4 regions of the Kitasatospora sp. NPDC088779 genome follow, and region 2 is predicted to be linked to each of the others. Evidence: riboswitches for the same ligand, from Rfam matches in the RefSeq annotation. Region 2 holds a riboswitch; each other region holds the start of a gene.
The links. A riboswitch is a leader RNA that binds a small molecule or an ion and turns the genes downstream of it on or off. The one in region 2 is predicted to bind cobalamin.
Positions count from the first base shown of each region.

Region 1: it holds a riboswitch for cobalamin, as region 2 does, so the genes downstream of both, AB0P03_RS20200 (CoA-acylating methylmalonate-semialdehyde dehydrogenase) here and AB0P03_RS11700 (ribonucleoside-diphosphate reductase subunit alpha) in region 2, are expected to answer to the same signal.
Region 3: it holds a riboswitch for cobalamin, as region 2 does, so the genes downstream of both, AB0P03_RS37520 (ABC transporter substrate-binding protein) here and AB0P03_RS11700 (ribonucleoside-diphosphate reductase subunit alpha) in region 2, are expected to answer to the same signal.
Region 4: it holds a riboswitch for cobalamin, as region 2 does, so the genes downstream of both, AB0P03_RS20225 (peptidase) here and AB0P03_RS11700 (ribonucleoside-diphosphate reductase subunit alpha) in region 2, are expected to answer to the same signal.

Region 1 covers NZ_JBFBHW010000019.1:126,874-130,144, reverse strand. The annotation lists gene AB0P03_RS20200 (CoA-acylating methylmalonate-semialdehyde dehydrogenase) at 1-1,305, opposite strand, end outside; cobalamin riboswitch at 1,521-1,712, opposite strand; gene AB0P03_RS20195 (nitrilase-related carbon-nitrogen hydrolase) at 2,041-2,985, shown strand; gene AB0P03_RS20190 (hypothetical protein) at 3,100-3,271, opposite strand, start outside.
Region 2 covers NZ_JBFBHW010000010.1:42,142-45,412, reverse strand. The annotation lists gene AB0P03_RS11705 (hypothetical protein) at 1-359, opposite strand, end outside; cobalamin riboswitch at 803-946, shown strand; gene AB0P03_RS11700 (ribonucleoside-diphosphate reductase subunit alpha) at 1,138-3,271, shown strand, end outside.
Region 3 covers NZ_JBFBHW010000070.1:16,885-20,155, forward strand. The annotation lists gene AB0P03_RS37515 (iron chelate uptake ABC transporter family permease subunit) at 1-948, opposite strand, end outside; gene AB0P03_RS37520 (ABC transporter substrate-binding protein) at 945-1,793, opposite strand; cobalamin riboswitch at 2,011-2,216, opposite strand; gene tkt (transketolase) at 2,766-3,271, shown strand, end outside.
Region 4 covers NZ_JBFBHW010000019.1:132,531-135,801, forward strand. The annotation lists gene AB0P03_RS20210 (enoyl-CoA hydratase/isomerase family protein) at 1-29, shown strand, start outside; gene mmsB (3-hydroxyisobutyrate dehydrogenase) at 26-943, shown strand; gene AB0P03_RS20220 (enoyl-CoA hydratase) at 940-1,716, shown strand; cobalamin riboswitch at 1,793-1,914, shown strand; gene AB0P03_RS20225 (peptidase) at 2,014-3,087, shown strand; gene AB0P03_RS20230 (flagellar hook-length control protein FliK) at 3,107-3,271, shown strand, end outside.

The sequences.
Region 1 (3,271 bases), on a different contig from region 2:
CATGCCGGTGTTCACCCGGCGCGCGAAGTCCCGCGCCGTGTCGCCGTCCCGGGTGTAGACGGCCACGCCGTTGCCGAACTCGTGCTCGCTGGGCAGGCGCAGCGCCTCCTCGTAGTCGGCGGCGCGGAGCACGGTCAGGACGGGGCCGAAGATCTCCTCCCGGTAGATCCGCATGTCGGGAGTCACGCGGTCGAACAGCGAGGCGCCGAGGAAGTAGCCGCCCTCGTGCCCCTCCAGCCGGAAGTCCCGCCCGTCGACCACGAGTTCGGCGCCCTCCTCGACCCCGAGGTCCAGGTAGCCGCGGACCCGCTCCAGCGCGTCGGCGCCGACCAGCGGGCCGAAGTCCGCCGCCGGGTCGTCCGAGCGCCCGACCTTCAACGCGGCGATCCGCTCGACCAGTTTGGCCACCAGGGCGTCGGCGGTCTCCTCCCCCACCGGGACGGCCACCGAGATCGCCATGCAGCGCTCGCCGGCCGAGCCGTAGCCGGCGCCGATCAGCGCGTCCGCGGCCTGGTCGAGGTCGGCGTCCGGCATCACGACCAGGTGGTTCTTGGCACCGCCGAAGCACTGCGCCCGCTTCCCGTGCGCGGCGGCGGTGGCGTAGACGTACTGGGCGATCGGCGTGGAGCCGACGAACCCGACCGCCTGCACCCGCGGGTCCTCCAGCAGGGTGTCCACGGCCTCCTTGCCGCCGTTGACCACGTTCAGCACGCCCGGCGGCAGCCCGGCCTCCAGGAGCAGTTCGGCGAGGCGCAGCGGCACCGAGGGGTCGCGTTCCGAGGGCTTGAGGACGAAGGCGTTGCCGCAGGCGAGGGCGGGTGCGGCCTTCCAGAGCGGGATCATCACCGGGAAGTTGAACGGCGTGATGCCCGCGACCACGCCGAGCGGCTGGCGCATCGAGTACACGTCGATGCCGGTGCCCGCGTTGTCGCTGAACTCGCCCTTCAGCAGGTGCGGGATGCCGGCGGCGAACTCCACGACCTCCAGGCCGCGCTGGATGTCCCCGTGGGCATCGGCCACGGTCTTGCCGTGCTCGGCGGACAGCAGCCGGGCCAGCTCGTCCTTCTCCTGCTCGACGAGTTGGAGGAAGCGCAGCAGGACGCGGGCCCGCCGCTGCGGGTTCCACGCGGCCCACCCGGGCTGAGCCTGCGCGGCGTCGGCGATCACCGCCTCGACCTCGGCCCGGCTGGCCAGCGGCACCCGGGCCTGCACCCGGCCGGTGTTGGGGTCGTACACGTCGCCGAAGCGACCGGAGGTGCCGGCGGTGGGCTTGCCGGCGACGAAGTGGGTCAGTTCTCGGACCATCGGGTTCCTTCTCTCGACAGGGTGGGGAGAGGAGGAGGATCGGAGGCCGCCGCGGGTCGGCGGGCACACGGTGGTGCGCCCCGCGGCACGGGCGTGCGGCGGCGGAACGGAACGTCAGGGCGTCGGGGCCCCGGCGGCCGTCGGCACGGGACGACCAGGAGCGGCAGTGGAGCGGGAGCAGCCCGGAGTCATGCGTGTCGTCTCCATCCTCGTGGAAAACACGGAACACCCGCGGCCGGTATCCTGACTCCCGGATCACCGCACGCCCCCAGGCCTTCCCGGCTGGCTGCCAGTGGCCTTCGTCTGCGAGGACGAACTCCCCGGTCACAGTGGCGGGACCGTGCCGGACTCACACCGGCTTCCCTGACACCGCGGACCTGCCGTCGACCATATAGTTGGACGTCCTAGTAAGTCCAGAGGCCCGCACGCGCGTTGCGCCATCGGGTTTCCGCCGCGCCGAGCCCTGCCCGACGCCGGTCACCGCGCAGCCGCGTAACCGCGTAACCGCCCACCATTCGCAGGCCACCCCCTTGCCGGAACGTTCCGGCATGGCTAGATTCTTCACCACGCCAGCAAAGCTGACTGAACTTTCAGTTATACCGCAGGGCCGCGTCGGCACCAGAGAACAGAAGGAACACCCATGACCACGTCCACCACCACCGGCCGCACGGCCGCCGGAGGCCCCGCCTCCCGCACCTGCCGGACGTCCCGCCGGCAGACGAGGACGGTCCGCCCGTGACCTCGTACGCCGTCCTCACCTCCTTCGGCTCCCCGCTCGGCTCCCCCGGCCGCACCAGGCCGGCCGAACGCGCGCCGCTGCGCGTCGGGCTCGTGCAGATGCGCTGGCACACCGACCCGGCCGAGCACGACGCCCGGCTGCGCGAGGGCGTGGCACTCGCCGCCGCGCAGGGCGCGACGATGGTGTGCCTGCCCGAGCTGACCCGCAGTCCCTACTTCTGCAACACCGACGACCCGATGGGGGAGGGCGCCGCCCGCCACCTGGAGGACGTCGAGACGGGGCCCACCACCCGCCTCGCCGCCGAACTCGCCGCCGAACTCGGCATCAGCGTCCACGCCTCCCTGTACGAGCGCGCCGAGGACGGCGGCCTCGGCTACAACACGGCCGTCTGCGTGGACCGCGACGGCACCCTCGTCGCCAGAACCCGGAAGAACCACATCCCGGCCTTCCCCGGCTACCGCGAGGACCTGTGCTTCCGCCCCGGCGACAGCGGGTTCCCCGTCCTGGCCCACCAGGGCGCCGCCTTCGGCTTCCCCACCTGCTGGGACGAGTGGTTCCCCGAACTCGCCCGCGCCTACGCGCTCGGCGGCGCCGAAGTCCTCGTCCACCCCACCGCCATCGGCTCCGAGGTGGACCTCCCGGACTTCGACACCCGGCCCATGTGGGAGCACGCCATCAGCGCCAACGGCCTCGCCAACGCGCTGTTCATGATCGTGCCCAACCGGATCGGGACGGAGGGCCGGTCCACCTTCTACGGCTCGTCGTTCATCTCCGACCCGTACGGCCGGATCCTGCTCCGCGCCCCGCGCGACCGGCCCGCCGTCCTCGTCGCCGACCTCGACCTCGACCAGTGCCGGGACTGGCGGGAGTTCGGCCTCCTGCGCACCCGCCGCCCCGAGCTGTACGCCCCGCTGACCGCGACGAGCCGCACCGACGCCTGACCGGACGCCCCGGCGCACCCACGCCGGGGCGTCCCGCCGCCACGAGTCGACGTGCCGGGACTGACGCCAACTACCTTTTCCAGTAGCGTAGTTGACGTGACCGACGCGCCGACCTCAGGTGGTGGCCGTCGGAGCGGGCGAAGCCGCACCGGCGGACGGCGGGGCCTGGCAGGGCAGGACGACCATCACACTCACACCCTGGCCGGGCTTCGACGCGCCCGCCGAAACGGTGTAGCCGTCGGACTCGTGGACGGCATCGAACTCCCAGGTGGGCGGGGTGGACTGA
Region 2 (3,271 bases):
GGCTTGTCGCCGCCGCCCTTCGTCAGCAGCACCGCCCCGCCCGCGATCAGGCCGCCGACCAGGACGACCGCGACCGCCACGCCGAGGGCCCGCAGTCGGCGGCGGCGCTTGCCGTCCGCCGCGTTGCGGTCCGCCAGCGCCTCCCAGTTCGGCTCGGCGCGCTGCGGCGCCTGGGGCTGCGGGTACGACTGCGGATGCAGCTGGGGGTGTGCCTGGTGATGCGCCTGGGGGTTCGGCTGGGGATGCGGCTGGGGGTTCGGCTGCCACTGCGGCGGCAGCTGCTGCCCTGGCGGTCCCGGCTGCGGCAGCGGAGGCTGCCCCGGCGGACCGGGCTGCGCCACCGGCTGCGCGGGCGGCACCGGAGGCCCGTACGAGGCCGGCGGCGGCCCGAAGCCCCCGCTCGGCGGCAACACCGGACCGGGCACCACCGGCGGCTGCTGACCGTGCGCGTCCCCCGGCCCGGGGGGAGGCGTTCCCTGCGGACCCTGCCCGGGTGCGCCAGTTCCGTCGCTCACGCGCCCCCTCGCTTCGCTCGATGATCGCTTCGCGAAACGCGCCCCTCGGCGCTTCGCTCGCTCATGCGCCCAGATCGTAGGGCATGCCCGCGGCAACCGGTCCGCCCGGTGACCGTTCCGTATCGAAACCAGGACGCCGGGGCCCGGAATCAGGGCGCCGGGAGCCCGGAATCAGGGCGCCGGAAGCCCGGATCCGAGGCGCCCCAAGGCCACGACCCGCCCCCTCCCGGCACCACCGGTTATCGCTCCGACACACCGCGCCGTACTACATGTGGGGTCGCATCAGAGAGACACCACTAGATGTATGCTCAATCCTGCTGTCGATGCAGGGGAACCCGGTGCGAATCCGGGACTGCCCCGCAGCGGTGAGCGGGCGGCTACCAGTAGCCGCCCCGCGAGTCCGAGTACCTGCCGACGGTGTGCGCACGGGCCCTCCCGCAGAGGCCGCGCCAGCACGAGAACTACCTTCCGGGCCTCGCGGGCGGGCCGGGGACGCCACTGTCGCGCGACGCTTCCTGCGTACGTGCCGTGCTCCCCTGCCCCGAACGGCCCGGTACCCCCCGATCACCGCCGCCGATCGCCGCCAGGAGAGAGCGCCTTGACCACCGCTGCCTCAGCCACCCTGCCCGCCCAGGGCACCGGCCCCGCCCCCACCGACCCGACGGTCTCCGACCCCGGCGGCGCGCTCCTTCGGCTGCTCACCGACCGCAGCGTCGATCTCCCCCAGGTGGACCCCGGCCATGTCGCCGCCGCCGCGCTGCGCGGCCGCCACGCCGGCTCGGACTTCGCCGAGCTGCGCGGGCTGGCCGTGGACGCCGCCGCGTCGATGATCGCCGAGGACCCCCAGTACTCGAAGCTGGCCGCCCGGCTGCTCGCCCTGGAGATCGTCGACGAGGCGAACAGCCAGGGCTCGCGCTCCTTCGCCGCCTCGATCGCCGTCGGCCACGCCGAGGGCCTGATCGGCGACACCACCGCCGCCTTCGTCACCAAGCACGCCGCCGCCCTGGACGCGCTGATCGACGCGCACGGCGACGACCGCTTCGAGTACTTCGGCCTGCGCACCGTGCAGTCCCGCTACCTGCTGCGCCACCCGATCACCCGCAAGGTCATCGAGACCCCGCAGCACTTCCTGCTCCGCGTCGCCTGCGGCCTGGCGGTCGGCGACAGCGAGCAGTCGGTGCGCGAGGTCGCCGAGCTGTACGGCCTGATGAGCCGGCTGGAGTACCTGACCTCCTCGCCGACCCTGTTCAACTCCGGCACCCGGCACCCGCAGATGTCGAGCTGCTACCTGCTCGACTCCCCGCTGGACAACCTGGACTCGATCTACAACCGCTACGCGCAGATCGCCCGGCTGTCCAAGCACGCCGGCGGCATCGGCCTGTCCTACTCGCGCATCCGCTCGCGCGGCAGCCTGATCCGCGGCACCAACGGCAAGTCCAACGGCATCGTCCCGTTCCTGCGCACCCTCGACTCCTCGGTCGCCGCCGTCAACCAGGGCGGCCGCCGCAAGGGCGCGGCCTGCGTCTACCTGGAGACCTGGCACGCCGACATCGAGGAGTTCCTGGAGCTCCGCGACAACACCGGCGAGGAGGCGCGGCGCACCCACAACCTCAACCTGGCGCACTGGATCCCGGACGAGTTCATGCGCCGGGTCAACGCCAACGAGGACTGGTCGCTGTTCTCCCCCGCCGACGTGCCCGAGCTCGTCGACCTGTGGGGCTCCGACTTCGACGAGGCCTACCGCAAGGCCGAGCTGGCCGGCAAGGCCGTGCGCACCATCCCCGCGCAGACCCTGTACGCCCGGATGATGCGCACCCTGGCGCAGACCGGCAACGGCTGGATGACCTTCAAGGACGCCTCCAACCGCGCCGCCAACCAGACCGCGCTGCCCGGCCGCACGGTGCACTCCTCGAACCTGTGCACCGAGATCCTGGAGGTCACGGACGACTCCGAGACCGCCGTCTGCAACCTCGGCTCGGTCAACCTCGGCGCCCACGTCGCCCCGGGGGCCTCCGTCGACGACCTGCTCGGCGCCATGGACTGGGAGCGCCTCGACGCCACCGTCCGCACCGCCGTGACGTTCCTCGACCGCGTGGTGGACATCAACTTCTACCCGACCACCGAGGCCGGCACCTCCAACTCCCGCTGGCGCCCGGTCGGCCTCGGCGTGATGGGCCTCCAGGACGTCTTCTTCAAGCTGCGGATCGACTTCGACTCCGCCGAGGCCGCGCGACTGTCCACCCTCATCGCCGAGCGCATCATGCTCACCGCGTACGAGCGCTCCGCCGACCTGGCCGAGCAGCTGGGCCGCCACGAGGCCTACGGCGAGACCCGCGCCGCCCGCGGCGAGCTGCACATCGACCACTTCCCGACGGCCGCCCCGCAGTGGGCCGACCGCTGGACCGCGCTGCGCGCCCGCATCGCCGAGACCGGCCTGCGCAACTCGCTGCTGCTGGCCATCGCGCCGACCGCGACCATCGCGTCCATCGCCGGCGTCTACGAGTGCATCGAGCCGCAGGTCTCCAACCTGTTCAAGCGCGAGACGCTGTCCGGCGAGTTCCTCCAGGTCAACCCGTACCTGGTGCGCGAGCTCAAGGAGCTCGGCGTCTGGGACCAGCAGACCCGCGACGCCCTGCGCGAGGCCAACGGCTCCGTCCAGGAGCTGGGCTGGCTGCCCGCCGAGGTCCGCTCGCTGTACCGCACCGCCTGGGAGCTGCCCCAGCGCGCGCTGATCGACCTGGCCGCGGCCCGCATGC
Region 3 (3,271 bases), on a different contig from region 2:
GCCCACCAGGAGGGAAGCGCCCACCAGTGCCGACACGGGCAGCAGGAGGGCGTGGCGCGGGCCGCAGACGAGACGGACGACATGCGGTACGACCAGGCCGAGGAACCCGATGACGCCGGTGTGGGCGACCAGGCACGCGGTTACCAGCGCGGCGGTGGCGACGAGGACCCAACGGGTGCGCTCGACGTGGACGCCGAGGGAGCGGGCGGCGGTCTCGCCGAACGCGAAGGCGTCCAGGTCGCGGGCCGAGGAGGCCAGGACCGTGACACCGGCCAGCGCGACCGCGGTCAGGAAGACGGCGGTGGGCCACCGCACGCCGGCGACCGAGCCCAGCGTCCACTCCATGACACCGCGCGCCGCGTTGCGGTCCCCGAGGACCAGCACGACGAACGAGGTGTAGGCCCCGCACATCTGTCCCACCGCGATGCCGGCGAGCACGGTCCGGGTGGTCGGTAGCGACCGGGTGCGCGCGCCGGCCAGTGCCAGGACGACGACGGCGGCTAGCAGGGCACCGGCGAAGGCCGCCGTGGACACCGCGCCGGTGCCCACGGCGCCGGACACGCCGACGCCGAGGACGATCACGGTGACCGCGCCGGCGGCGGCTCCGTCCGAGATCCCGAGCAGGAAGGGATCGGCCAGGTCGTTCCCGGTCAGCGTCTGCAACACCGCACCGCAGACCGCGAGGCCGGCGCCGGTGGCAGCCGCTCCCAGAACCCGGGGCAGCCGCAACTGCCAGACGATCTGGTCGTCCAGCAGCGTCACGTGCGGGTTGCCCAGCCCGAGACGGCGCACCACGACGTCGATCACCGTCCGGACCGGCTCGTGTTGCGAGCCCACGGCGAGGCCGAGGAGCACGGTGGCCAGGAGCAGGGCCGCACCGATGGCCAGGGCCGCCGTCGCGCGGCCCGGACCAGGGGGCCGCGCGACGGCGGGGTGGGGCGCGGTCATGAACCCGGGTGCAGTCGGCCCAGTCCCGCGGACACCCGGGCGGCACCGTCGGCGAGCAGCACGCCGGGAGTCGACTCCGAGAACGGCACCACCACGAAAGCCTTGCGCTGTACGGCGGTGAGCTTGCTCAGCACCGGGTCGTTCTCCAAGTAGTCGATCTTGGACTGGGCCGTGTCCCAGCCGGCGTCCGCGACCACGATGGCGTCCGGGTCCGCCGCGACGACCTTCTCCCAGCTCACGTTCTGCCAGCCACCGGACAGGTCCCCGAAGACGTTGCGGGCGCCCACGGCATCGAGAACGAGTTGAGGTCCGCCGTGGCCGGCCCCGACGAACGGCGCCTTGGTGTCCGAGTCGTACCACAGGACCTTCAAGCCCTTGCCCGCGGCCGTCGCCGTGAACTCGGCCAGCTGCTGCTCCTGTTGCTGCTGGATCGCGGCGGCCCGCTCCGTGACACCGAAGACCTTGGCGACGTCGTTCAGTTCGCCCCACACCGCCTGCCAGGTCGTCGGCGGCACCTGGCTCTTGTCCGAGCAGCCGAACGGGGACAGGTACGACGGGATGCCCTGGCCGCGCAGTTCCCCCCGGGTGCCCGCGACCTTGTCGGTGAACGCGCTGGAGTAGGAGGCGTACAGGAAGTCGGGACGGGCCGCGAGGAGCTTCTCCTTCGTCGGGTAGTCCTTGGAGAGCACCGGGACGGAGTCGTAGGCAGCCTTCCACTTCTCCGGGATGGAATCGTCGAGGTAGGCGGTACCGGCCATGCGGGACTGCAGGCCGAGGGCCAGGGCCACCTCGGTGGCACCCTCGTTGAGCGTCACCAGCCGGTCGGGCGGCGCGCCGACCGTCACGGTGGTCCCGCAATTGTCGACGCTGACCGGCGCGGCAGTTCCGGTCGTCCCGCCGGACGTGGTGGGCGCGGGGGCGCCCGTGCAAGCTCCGAGCATGCCGATGAACAGGAAGGCCGCGACCGCCCGGCCGACACGTATCGGACCTGTGGGACGTACGGAACATATGGAACGGAACGGATACGGCAGACCGCTGGGCACGTGTTCTCCAAAACCCTCGTGGAACATGTAGCGCCGTGGCCGGTCTCCTGGCTTCCGCATCAACGCGCCGCGGCCGACCTTCCCGGACGGCTCTTCCAACCCGCCCAGTGGCCCTGACCGCTGGAAAAGCCGGTCAGCGAGGGCCGCGGAACTCCGCGGCAACAGTGGCGAGGGCCGCACCGGACTCAGACCGGTTTCCCGTACACCACGGCGATGGCAAGGTATCAGGCGTGGTCAGGTCGGTGCTGGCCAGCCCGTGGGATGGTCGTCTGGACCGTTCCCGGGGTTGCGGGAGGGATCGGCCACGGGGCCCGGTCGGGGGTCTCAGGTGCGGGCGGCGGCGACGATCCAGTTCCTGAACTCGACGGCGTAGTGCCGCAGGTGGTGGTCCAGGACCTCGTCCGGGCACGTGACGGGGAAGTAGGGCGCCGCCACTCGGCCGGCGGGCGGAGACGCGGCTGGTCGTCGGCGTCGAGCGGATCGAGCACGCCGTCACCGACCCTGCTCGGCGGCGGAGGCACCGGGCCGTCGAAGGGGGCCCCGCGCACGCCCTCCCGCGGACCTGCGACGGGTGGTCAGGGGTGTGTTCCCCCACTTCGGGGGCAAGCGACGAGGCGGAGCGGCTCACCGAAAGGGTGTGTCGTGCCGGACAGAGCGCCACCCCTGGGGATAGTTCGTACATCACCAGCAATCACGCGGGCGACGGCCCGGCGGTCGTGCCCGCCCAGTGCCGGAGGAACGATGGACGACAAGCCGAGACGAAGGAGCAACGGCATGGCGAACGACCAGAACGACGCTACCGCGCGGCGCGACGAATCCCTCGCGGATCCGGTGGCAGGGCGGACAGGGTGGGACGAGGTCGACGCGCGGGCGGTGGACACCGTGCGGCTGCTGGCCGCCGACGCGGTGCAGAAGGTCGGCAACGGCCATCCGGGCACCGCGATGAGCCTGGCCCCACTGGCGTACCTGCTGTTCCAGAACGTCATGCGCCACGACCCCGGCGACGACCGGTGGCTGGGACGGGACCGCTTCGTGCTCTCCTGCGGCCACTCCAGCCTGACCCTCTACATCCAGCTCTACCTGGCCGGCTACGGCCTGGAACTCTCGGACCTGCAGGCCTACCGGACCTGGGGCTCCGCCACCCCCGGGCACCCCGAACACCGGCACACCCCCGGCGTGGAGATCACCACCGGCCCGCTGGGCCAGGGCCTGGCCAGCGCGGTGGGCATGGCGATGGCCGCCCGCCGCGAACGTGGTCTCCTCGACCCGGACGCCGAAGC
Region 4 (3,271 bases), on a different contig from region 2:
CCCCCGCCACACCCCTGGAGCGCTGGTGACCCACCGCAACGGAGTCAACGGATTCAACGGAGTCATCGGATTCATCGGCCTCGGCAACATGGGCGGCCCGATGGCCGCCAACCTCGCCGAGGCCGGGCACACCGTGACCGGCTACGACCTGGCACCCGAGGCGCTGCGGCGGGCGGAGGAGGGCGGCGTCCGTCCGGCGCGGTCCGCGACCGAGGCGGTGCGGGAGGCCGACGTCGTCATCAGCATGCTGCCGGCCGGCCGGCACGTGCTGGCCGCCTACGCGGACCTGCTGCCCGCCGCCCGCCCGGGAACGCTCTTCGTCGACTGCTCCACGATCGACGTCGCGGACGCCCGGGCGGCGCACGACCTGGCCGTGACCGCCGGGCACCGGGCGGTGGACGCGCCGGTCTCCGGCGGGGTGGTCGGTGCCACGGCCGCGAGCCTCACCTTCATGGTCGGAGCCGCCGAGCCGGACTTCGAGGCGGCTCGACCGGTGCTGGAGGCGATGGGCCGCAAGGTCGTGCACTGCGGATCCCCCGGAGCGGGGCAGGCCGCGAAGATCTGCAACAACATGATCCTGGGCATCTCGATGATCGCGGTCAGCGAGGCCTTCGTGCTCGGAGAGAGCCTCGGGCTCAGCCACCAGGCCCTCTACGACGTCGCCTCGACCGCCTCCGGCCAGTGCTGGGCGCTCACCACCAACTGCCCCGTCCCCGGGCCGGTGCCGACCAGCCCGGCCAACCGCGACTACGCGGCCGGGTTCGCCGCCGCCCTGATGGCCAAGGACCTCGGACTCGCCGCCGGGGCCGCCGACGCCGCGGGCCTGCCCACGGACCTCGGACGCAGGGCGGCACAGCTGTACGCGGACTTCGCTCAGGCCGACAGCGGCGCCGGCCTGGACTTCTCGGCGATCATCACCACCCTGCGGGAGGACGGCAAGTGACCGGCTACGAGACGATCCTGGTCGAGCGCAAGGGCCGGGTGGGGCTGATCACGCTCGACCGGCCCAAGGCGCTGAACGCGCTCAACACCCTGCTGATGAACGAAGTCGTGCAGGCGGCAACGGAGTTCGACCGTGACCCGGAGATCGGCGCGCTGGTGATCACCGGCTCCGAGAAGGCCTTCGCGGCCGGCGCCGACATCAAGGAGATGCAGTCGCTCGACTTCGTCGACGCCTACCTCGGCGACTGGTTCGCCGCCTGGGACCGCTTCGCCGCGCTGCGCAAGCCGGTGGTGGCGGCGGTGGCGGGCTACGCGCTGGGCGGCGGCTGCGAGCTGGCGATGCTGTGCGACGTCCTCCTGGCGGCGGACACCGCGAAGTTCGGGCAGCCGGAGATCAAGCTCGGCGTGATCCCCGGCATCGGCGGCTCGCAGCGGCTGACCCGGGCGGTCGGCAAGGCGAAGGCGATGGAACTCTGTCTGACCGGCCGGATGATGGGCGCCGAGGAGGCCGAGCGGGCCGGCCTGGTCTCCCGCATCGTCCCGGCGGGCCAACTGCAGGCCGAGGCCCTGGCGGTGGCCGAGACGATCGCGGCGATGTCCACCCCGGCGGCCGTCATGCTCAAGGAGAGCGTCAACCGCTCGTACGAGACCACGCTCGCCGAGGGCGTGCGCTTCGAACGGCGACTGTTCCACGCCACGTTCGCCACGGCGGACCAGAAGGAGGGCATGGCGGCCTTCGCCGAGAAGCGCCCACCGGAGTTCCTTCACCGCTGACGGTCCGAGCGGTTCGCGGCGCGATGCGGCGGACGATCCCTTGACCGGGACTTCTCCGTCTCGCCATGATGGGCCGTCATGTTGTGACTCCGCCGCTGGGGGAAGTCCGGTTCGAATCCGGCGCTGACCCGCAACGGTAGGCCGCCGATCCGATGTCGGCGGCGAGCCCGAGTACCCGGCGGCGGAGGTGTGTCGTCCCCTCCTCCCGTCGTGGTCTGCGGGCCGGAGCTCCGAGGGCTGCCCGGCTTGTTGCCGCCGTCCTCCGGGCCCCTGCGCGCGGGCCCGGAAAGGCCCACCGTGTCCTCGTTCCGACGCCCCCTGCGCCTCTTCGCGATACCCGCGCTCGCCCTCGCCACCGTCCTCCCGGCGGCCGCTGCCGCCCACGCGGCACCTGCCGCCGCGACTTCGTCCCCGACGGTCCGCCCCGACGCCGCCGCGGGCGGCTGGCTCGCCCGCCAACTCGTCGACGGCGACCACTTCGAGTCCGTCTTCAACGGGACCGCCTACCCCGACCAGGGCCTGACCATCGACGCCGTGCTGGCTTTCGCCGCCTCGCACAGCTCCGACCAGGCCGCTGCGAAGGCCACCGCCTGGCTGGCCAAGCCCGAGGTCATCAGCGGCTACCTCGGCGACGGCATCACCGAGGCCTACGCGGGCGCGACCGCCAAGCTGCTGCTCGCCGTCGAGGTGCGCGGCGGGAACCCGACGGCCTTCGGCGGCGTCGACCTGCCGGCCCGCCTGCGCTCGCTCCAGACCGCCGAGGGCCGGTTCTCCGACCGCTCGCAGTGGGGCGACTACAGCAACGCCTTCGGCCAGTCCCTGGCCGTGATCGCCCTGCACCGCACGGCCGGTGGGGCCCCGGCGACGGCCGTCGACTTCCTCGCCAACAGCCAGTGCGCGGACGGCGGGTACCCGGTCGCCTTCGGCCAGGCCACCTGCGCCAGCGACCCGGACGCCACCGCGCTCGCCGCCCAGGCCCTCGCCGCGACCGGCCGCACCGCCAAGGCCGACGCCGGACTCGGCTGGCTGACCGCCCACCAGAACGCCGACGGCGGCTTCTCGGCCGCCGGGGCCGCCGCGTCCAACGCCAACACCACCGGCCTCGCCACGCAAGCGCTGCTGGCCGGCGGACGCTTCGGGGCCGGCCTCAAGGGCTGGAGCAGCCTGGTCAAGCTCCAGCAGGGCTGCGCCACGGACCCGGGCGTGCGCGGGGCGGTCGCCTACGACGCGACCGGCTTCAACCCGGCCACCGGAGCCCGGGCCACGGCGCAGGCCGTCCTCGGCCTCGCGGGCACCCCGCTGGCCACCCTCTCCGCCGCCGGTGGCCGCCCGGACGCGCCCGTGCCGGCCTGCCCGGCGACCACCCGCTGACCCCGCGAGGAGAGCTCCGATGACCGACACCATGGCGCCCGCGTGCCCGGCCCGCCGCACCCTCGGGTCGATCGCCGCCGCCGCTGCCCTCACCGCCGGACTGCTCGGCGCCTCCGTCGTCCAGGCCCCGCAGGCGCGGGCCGCCGCCTGCGACGGCACCACCGGCGTCACCGTCGTGGTCGAC